Regions from separate parts of the Enterococcus sp. 22-H-5-01 genome, predicted to be linked through region 2. Evidence: predicted binding sites of a transcription regulator. Region 2 holds the regulator's gene; the other holds the start of a gene.
The links. Region 2 encodes NrdR, which represses ribonucleotide reductase genes. Its sites were predicted from a motif close to ACACNATATATNGTGT; they were not measured.

Region 1: a site for NrdR is predicted at 2,100-2,115, ahead of ACQKTA_RS11940 (deoxynucleoside kinase). Genes of this name have one in related genera too.

What each region holds. Positions count from the first base shown of each region.
Region 1 is NZ_CP189994.1:201,440-205,876, reverse strand. Features, by position in the region: gene ACQKTA_RS11950 (ABC transporter permease) at 1-357, opposite strand, end outside; gene pnuC (nicotinamide riboside transporter PnuC) at 490-1,233, opposite strand; gene ACQKTA_RS11940 (deoxynucleoside kinase) at 1,281-1,976, opposite strand; gene ACQKTA_RS11935 (amino acid decarboxylase) at 2,260-2,670, opposite strand; gene ACQKTA_RS11930 (UbiX family flavin prenyltransferase) at 2,660-3,232, opposite strand; gene ACQKTA_RS11925 (UbiD family decarboxylase) at 3,242-4,437, opposite strand, start outside.
Region 2 is NZ_CP189993.1:723,283-727,719, reverse strand. Features, by position in the region: gene polA (DNA polymerase I) at 1-632, shown strand, start outside; gene mutM (DNA-formamidopyrimidine glycosylase) at 749-1,588, shown strand; gene coaE (dephospho-CoA kinase) at 1,595-2,194, shown strand; gene nrdR (transcriptional regulator NrdR) at 2,377-2,850, shown strand; gene ACQKTA_RS03600 (replication initiation and membrane attachment family protein) at 2,862-4,187, shown strand; gene dnaI (primosomal protein DnaI) at 4,187-4,437, shown strand, end outside.

The DNA.
Region 1 (4,437 bases), on a different replicon from region 2:
AGTAATTTTAGGTGCTAAAAATTGATCTTTATCGATTCCAAAAAAGCTAACATCGATTTTTTCTCCATTGTCCCCTTTAATAACACCCGCTGTTTGAGCCAGATAAGCTTTCTGATCTGCTTTCACTTCATCAAACGTCTTTAACGGAATCATCGACATATTCAAATTATCATTTGCTTCCTCTGCTAAAAGAATCGTATCTGCATTCCATTTATCAACTGCGGTTCGATTATCTTGCGCTAACCCATATGCTAAACCGGTCAAAAAGAACACCAGATACGCAATCAAAAACATTACACCCATCACTAATGTGTAACGCAATTTGGAATGTCGGATTTCATTGATTGCTAAAAACATACTTTTCCCTCCTACTTATCACTTGATAAAATAAACGTAACATGTTTCATTTATTTTCGTTACTAAAATGCTTGCGGTCTCCTTCACAGAGTTAAAATAAGTCGATTTTAAATAAAAAAAGCCATTGAAAAATCAATGACTTAAATGATAATATTCTTCTTCCATCGCTTGCATACGTGCTCGTTCCTTTTTATTGTACCAAGGAGAGACGGTGAACGCCAACACATCGTTGATCAAATACACAGAGCTATTTACAAACATCGCCAAACTAGCTGAACCATGTCTAAACGAAATATACCATAATACCATTTGAGCTAAACCTGAAGCTAACCACCAATAGTATTGATTATTGTAACGTAAGAAACTAATCACTCCAGCCGTCAAACTAATTGAAAACGCGATCGCATCGATCCAAGGTCTTGGATCATCGGTAAAGCGCTGGATCAAGGTGCCTGAAACAAAGTAAACAATGATCGTGCTGACAATCGCGATCACCCAGACTTTTCCGGTAAACTTACGGATCTTGGCAGCCATATTATGATTCCATTCTTTACTCAATAACACTGGAATATCTAGCGTGATCATATAAGCAATTTGTTCGCCGATACTCAAATAGTTTTTAGCTGAAAAGCCGACATAAATAAAACAAATGGCTGAAATGATACCCAAAACACCATTAACTGATTTAGCTGCGTTAATGGACAAAATACATAGCACGCCTAAAGTAGTTCCGATAAATGTTACGACTGTTAAAAATGTGATCGGTTGATTGACAAGTGTCATGATTTGACAACCTAAACTGAAAAAGAATAAGTAATAATTTTGTTGCGGCCATCCTTTTAATTGATGGAATAAAAATTTGAAATAGTTTAACATGATTGGCTCCTTCTACAAAACAGTCGTTCTTTATTGATTAAAAAAAATTAAAAAATGCCTTTTTCAAGATTATTTGAAGAATAGTACTTTGAGACTTTACTTTCAGATCGATTCATTTGGACCATTTTTTCTTTGATCTCAGCAATAACGATTTCAGCAGCTTTGGGATCTGCCACAAAGTCATACCGATCGCCATCAATCTGAATTTTAGGACATAAATCAAAATGGTCATACCAGTCTTGATAACGTTGATTGACTAATCGATAGTACTCATATAATTCTGGATTGGTTGAGACTTGTTCATAATCACGGCCACGTTTTTCAATTCGTTCCAACATCACTTCGAATGAGACATTGATATGGATCAATAGATCCGGTCGCTTTTTAGGCGCTACTTTGTCTAATTCCTTTAACATCGTATCCAGTAAATGATCATACTGGATAACTTCATCTTGAGTGACTCTTCCAAGATCAGCATTTAAATGAAACAGCAAACTATCCTCATAAATCGTTCGATCTAAAACATTATTGGCTTGTTGCAGTGCATCTTTCATTGCTAAAAAACGCTTGTTTAAAAAAAATATCTGTAACAGAAATGTATATTTTTCTGGATTCGAGTAAAACAACGGCAAGACTTCATTGTCATCGACATTTTCATAAAAAGGCCTTGAGTTCATTTCTTGTGACAACATATCTGTCAGGCTGCTTTTACCAGCACCGATTGTTCCAGCTATCAGTAACATTGTTTCATCTATCCTTTCTTATTAAATTTAAAAATACCTGTTAGATCCTTGATAATAGTACGTCTAAATTTTTGTAAAGTAAAGACTAGATTTTGTGCTTTTTTAATGGTATAGAGAAAATACATACAACATATGGTGTAGTTACTTTATATAAAATGTATGTGCTTTCTTCAAAAAAAAAACGTTCATCATTTATTTTTAGCAATTAGAATAACTAATCGATCGTTTATTCAGAATAAGAAGCTGGGGCAAAAGTAATTTACTTTTGCCCCAGCTTCTTTATTTATTGCGGTTTCTCACCGTTTTGATAATAAACTGCTTCTTCGCCCCAATTGACTGTTTCTAACCATTGAACAATTTCTCGGCTCAATGATTCAACCATTGGAAAAGAGGACGCAATCTGTGCTTTTGAAATATGATCAACATGGACTCCAGACGTTACGACTAAATAATGAGGAACAGCTTTAGCTACAGCTTTGACAAAAATATCTGCTAAAACATCATCTTTATGGAAGCGTCCATCGTGGCTCGGAAAGCGAGTGACTTTTTTTTCTTCCATAGTATAGGTCGTAACTGTCCCGATGTGTGGCGTATCTCCACCAGTGATCGTAGCTAAAACATCTTGACCAATAATTTGAAGTGCAATCGAGATCGTAAAACCTGCTTGTTGGATCGAAAAGAGTTTACTTTCCATCCTTCCACCTGCGTCCTTCATTTTCAATCCCTAAAGCATCCAATAATTTCATTGTTTGATGATGCAACAAATCATCGATCGTCTCTGGGTGATTGTAAAATGCTGGAATCGGCGGAATAATCTGCACACCTAGACGTGCCAATTTTGTCAGATTTTCTAAGTGGATCGCATTCAGCGGTGTTTCTCGTGGGACGATCACTAATTTTCGTTGTTCTTTCATTGTGACATCTGCTGCACGAGAAATCAAACTTTCACCAAAACCAATCGAGATACCAGCGACTGTTTTCATGCTGGCCGGCACAATGATCATTCCTTCAGTCAAAAATGATCCGCTAGCTACCGCTGCACCTAAGTCTTTGTTGCTATATTCAACATCGATCAACGCTGATAAATCTTTCATTGTTAAATCCGTTTCAAGCTTCAAGTTTTCTTTGGCCCACTGACTAACGATGACATGTGTTTCAACTTCTGGGATGGTCTTTAATTTTTTTAATAAATCAATAGCATAAACTGTTCCAGAAGCTCCACTGATTCCGATCACGATCCGTTTTTTATTGGTCAATTTTTCCACCTACTTCAAATATTTTTCCCAATCAGGAACTTCTTTAAATTGTGCACGAATAAAATGTTCTTTCATGTCATATGGATATGTTCCATCTAGAATTGTTTTAGAACTCATTCCGCGGAAACGAATGTTTGCTGGATCGTATTCAGGCAATTCAGAAGGATCTAATGGATGATTACGCATACCAGGAAGTACCATAATATCTTTTGTTCCTTGGAAGCGTGTGTTCAATGTCCACATTACGTCATTCATATCAAAAATATCAACATCTTCATCAACTAAAATAACTGTTTTCAATTCCTTGAATGCAGATAAAGCTAAGATAGCTGCTTGACGTTGGATTCCTTCATCGGAAGGCCCATTTTTCTTGATTTGCATGATTGACATTAATTTACCGCCACCTGCTGGAGGGTTATATACATTCAATACATTTCCTGGGATAGCTTTGTCAACTAATGATAAGATGCTGGCTTCTGTTGGGATACCCGCCATTGATACGTGTTCTTCAGAAGGTCCAATTGTTGTTTGCATAATTGGATTTTTACGATGTGTCACAGCTTTAACTTTTATCACATTCACAGCTGGGTTAGCATCACCAGTATAGCCAGGGAATTCAGGCATTGCTTTACCAGTATTTGTGTTGATGTCTTCTTGCATTGTTTGATGAGGCATAAGTTCTGCTTCAATAATGAATTCAGCACGAGCGATGCCGACTTCATCTACTGCAACACCGTCCACGATTTGAACTGGTTCTTTACGTAATGCACCAGCAGCCCACAATTCGTTGTAACCAAGTGGTGTGGTTGGTGGTTCAAATGTAGTACCGATCGCAATTGCAGGATCTAAACCAATATTGATTGTAATTGGCATTGGTTTGTTTAATGCTTCATATTGTTTGTGGAAATGTCCGATGTGACGTCCACCAGGCATGATATAGATACCAATTGTATCTTCATCTTCTAAAACCATACGGTGAATTGTTACGTCACTCATTGTTTTTTCTGGATCTGATCCTAAAACAACACCTAGAGTGATATATGGACCAGCATCTTCTGGAGTGTTTTTAGGAGCAGGAATAATTTTACGAATATCAAAACCTTCATCAGTCGCTAAATGAACTACTTCTTGAGCAGGAGCGTCTGCTTTAGAAACTTTTTCAGGCATAACTGGATTTTCAACAGCATCTTTTAAGTAGCGGCCTA
Region 2 (4,437 bases):
GCGATGAACATTTAAAGCAAGCTTTCCGTGACGGAATAGATATCCATACAAGTACGGCGATGCGGGTCTTCAACGTTTCTGAAGCTGAGGTGACACCTAATATGCGGCGCAATGCTAAAGCGGTAAATTTCGGGATCGTTTATGGGATCTCTGATTATGGCTTGTCGCAAAATTTAGGAATCACACGTAAAGCGGCACAAGAATACATCGATACGTATTTTGAAAACTATCCGGATGTAAAACGTTATATGGAAGAAAGTGTCAGAGAAGCCAAAGATAAAGGCTATGCAGCCACACTGTATAATCGTCGTCGTTATTTACCCGATATCAATTCACGAAACTTCAATGTAAGGTCATTTGCTGAACGGACGGCTATTAACACACCAATCCAAGGTAGTGCGGCCGATATATTGAAATTGGCGATGATCGAAATGGCCAAACGACTAAAAGAATCTGATTTACAAGCAACGATGTTGTTACAAGTTCACGATGAGCTAGTATTTGAAGTTCCTGAAAGTGAATTAGAAGCATTGGATCAATTAGTAAAAGATGTCATGGAGAATACGGTACAATTAGATGTGCCATTGTTAACCGATAGTAATTGGGGCGAAACGTGGTACGAAGCGAAATAGAAAAAAGCTGGAAGAGATTCCAGCTTCTTTTATACCGTTTCAAAGCAACTAGTTTAAATAAATTTCCAGTCGGTTTTACGAATGACTATTTTTAGATAGAATGGGACGTGTAGAGAATGCCAGAATTACCTGAAGTGGAAACAGTAAGAAGAGGATTGGTTTCATTAGTAACAGGCAAAACGACCGCGAAAGTCGATGTTTATTGGCCGCGGATCATTGAATTTCCCGAAGTAGAAACTTTCAATCGTCAATTAGTTGGCGAAACGATCGAAACAGTAACGCGAAGAGGAAAATATTTGATTTTTGAATTTACTCACTATGAGATGGTCTCCCATTTGAGAATGGAAGGGAAATATGAATTTTTCAAAGAGGCAACGCCGCTAGACAAACACAGCCATGTTCGTTTTATTTTTACAGATGGGACAGAATTGATCTATCATGATGTTCGAAAATTCGGTAGAATGGCGTTATTACAAAAAGGAACTGCAAAAGAGTATAAAGGATTGTCACAGCTAGGACCTGAGCCGACTGAGGAAGACTTTGAGTTAAATCAATTCGCAAAGAACTTAGGGAAAGCGAAGACAATGATCAAACCGCTATTACTAAATCAAAAAATCGTTGCTGGGCTAGGCAATATTTATGTCGATGAAGTATTATGGCTAGCTAAAATCCACCCAGAACGTCCAGCAAATACATTGAAACCCAAGGAAGTTGCCGAATTACGCGAAGCGATTATTGAAGTCATCGCAAAAGCTAAAGAAGCTGGCGGGACAACGATTCGTACGTATTTAAACGCTTTGGGCGAAGCAGGTCATTTCCAACAGGAATTACATGTTTATGGACAAACAGGTACGCCTTGCCCCCGCTGTGGGACACCGATCATTAAAATCAAAGTAGCTCAACGCGGTACCCATCTTTGTCCGCATTGTCAAAAATTAAACGAGTCGAAAGGATAGAAAGCGATGAGTTTTGTACTAGGAATCACCGGCGGAATCGCAAGCGGAAAGTCGACTGTAGTAAAAATTTTTGCCGAAAGACAATTTCCAATCGTTGATGGTGATCTGATCGCTCGAAAAGTTGTTGAACCTAAGACACCGGGGTTAGCAGCTTTGATCGATACATTTGGTCCAGCAATTTTGCAAGCTGACGGCCGATTAGATCGAAAAAAATTAGGCGATCTCGTTTTTCACGATGAACAAAAACGCCAACAATTAAATCACGTACTGGATCCCTTTATACGTAAAGAAATCACACAACAAACAATGGCTGCTAAGTCACTCAGCAATTTAGTGATCGTAGATATTCCTTTATTGTATGAAGGCCGTTATGAAGAGTTGATGGATGCGGTAGCCGTTGTTTATGTTACTCCCGAATATCAGTTGGAACGTTTGATGAAACGCAATTTACTATCACAATCAGATGCACAAAAACGGATCGACAGTCAGATGTCATTGGAAATGAAAAAGAAAAAAGCAGAGATTATTTTTGATAATTGCGGCTCTCTCGAATATTTGAGAAAACAAGTTATCGATTGGCTGATCAAAAATCAATTTGTTTCTTAAAGAATTAAGCGTCGTAGCAGTACGACGCTTTTTTTAGTCGCTTTGTTATGGTAAACTCTTGTTATATAAACGAATAACTAGAAGTAGCAAAAGGTTATTTGTGGAATAAAAAATGAATGAACAAATCAATTTTCACAAATTAAAGTGAATTTATAAATAGTCAAGAAAGTGTGGGGGAGAATATGCGTTGTCCAAAATGCAATCATAATAATTCTCGAGTGATCGATAGCCGGCAAACGGACGATGGACGTGCGATCCGTCGTCGTAGAGAATGCGAAAATTGTGGATTTCGTTTCACAACTTTTGAACGAATCGAAGTCGTTCCTTTATTAGTAGTAAAACGCAATGGTGATCGTGAAGAGTTCAGCCGTGATAAAATTTTACGCGGACTTATTCGTTCAGCGGAAAAACGCCCAGTTGCGATGGAGCAGATGGAACAAATCGTTGATCATGTTGAAAATCGTGTACGCAGCATGGGAGAAAATGAAATGCCAACGAGTAAAATCGGAGAATTTGTTATGGAAGATTTGATGAGTGTTGATGAGATTGCCTATATCCGCTTTGCAAGTGTTTATCGACAATTCAAAGATATGTCCGTCTTTTTGAAAGAATTACAAGAAATTGTTGATAAAGCAAAATCAACAGATAATGACTAGGAGGCTTTTTTGTGGCAGAAGAATTAAAACCTAGCACCTTTTACACTGTTTATGGTGAGCCACAGCTCGATGAAAGCAAGCGTGATGCCTTAGTGTATTTATACCAACCGATTATCGGTAGTGTTGCATTAAGTGTTTATTTTACAATGAAAAGTGATATTGATGCAGAAGGGATGAGCGCTAGTTTTATGCACGCTGATCTTTTATCCGCAATCGATACTGGGTTGATGCACTTTTTAAAAGCACGAGAACACTTAGAAGGTATCGGGTTATTAGAAACGTATCAAAAGGAAGACCCGGAATTAGGGATGCAATTACTTTATGCTTTGCGTGCGCCATTAACGCCGGAAAAATTTTTCCAAGATCCTTTAATGTCTTATTTATTGATGGATAAAATCGGCAAACGTCGCTATGGGCGTTTAGTTGAACGTTTCAAACCTAAAATGATCGATAGGTCTGAAGCCCAAAATATTACTAAACGCTTTCGAGAAGTCTATCGTTTAGATGAACAAGCCTTTGCTAGCCAGAGTGAGATCCTAGAACAAACACAAGATGATTTTACAGAAAAAAGTGATTTTGACTGGTCGCTTTTCAGTCAACAATTGCGCCGGTTCAATTTGATTTTAACGATTGAAGAACGAGAAAAACTACAAACTTTTCAAACACTTTATGGTTTGAACGAACTTGACTTAGCTGAATATGTAGCTAAAGCAAGTGCGGGTGAAAAAAATGGCCTGAACTTTAATTACTTACGTCAATTGATGAACAAAGAAAAACGGCCGAATGTTGCAGCAGAAGCGACAAAGGTGAAAGAACAGTCTACTGAGAAATCAACGAGTGCTGAAAATAATTTTTCACCCCAAGAAACAGAAATTATTGCTCAAAGTAAAAAAATTGCGCCAGTTACTTTTTTAAGAGCTATCAAACGTGAAAAAGGCGGCTTTGAGACAAATACGGAAGTCCGTTTATTAGAAGAACTGATTGGTCGGAATCTATTACCGAAGAGTGTGATCAATATCATCATCAATTATATTTTAGTCATCCAAAATCAAGCAGTGATCAATGCGAACTATCTCAATGCGATTGCTAATGATTGGGCCCAAAAGAAAATCGCAACGCCGGAAGATGCGATTAATCATGTTCGAGAAAACAATCAAAAGCTTGTTCGTAAACCGCAAGCGACTCGGCCAAGTTATCAAAAAAGAGGAGCCGGACGAAAAGAGGCACTGCCTGAACATATCAAACAACCGCCAAAAGAAACAAAACTCAGCCCTGAAAAGGAAGCTGAGCTGAATCGTAAATTAGCAGCATATTTAAACAAAGAAGGTGACGATTAATGGAAGATGTAGGAAAAGAATTAAATCGCATCATTAAAAGTCGCGGTGTCGATGGTCGTTACCGACAAATGATGGAAGAAGTGTTAGCTGATCCGGACGTGAATCAATTCATCGAAGTGCATAAAGCAAAACTGACACAAGAAGACATTGAAAAGTCTTTTGCAAAACTATACGAATTCGTCCAAGAAAAGAAAAAATATTTGAATTCAGATCCGACGATGATCGCACCAGGCTATGAGCCGCAATTGAG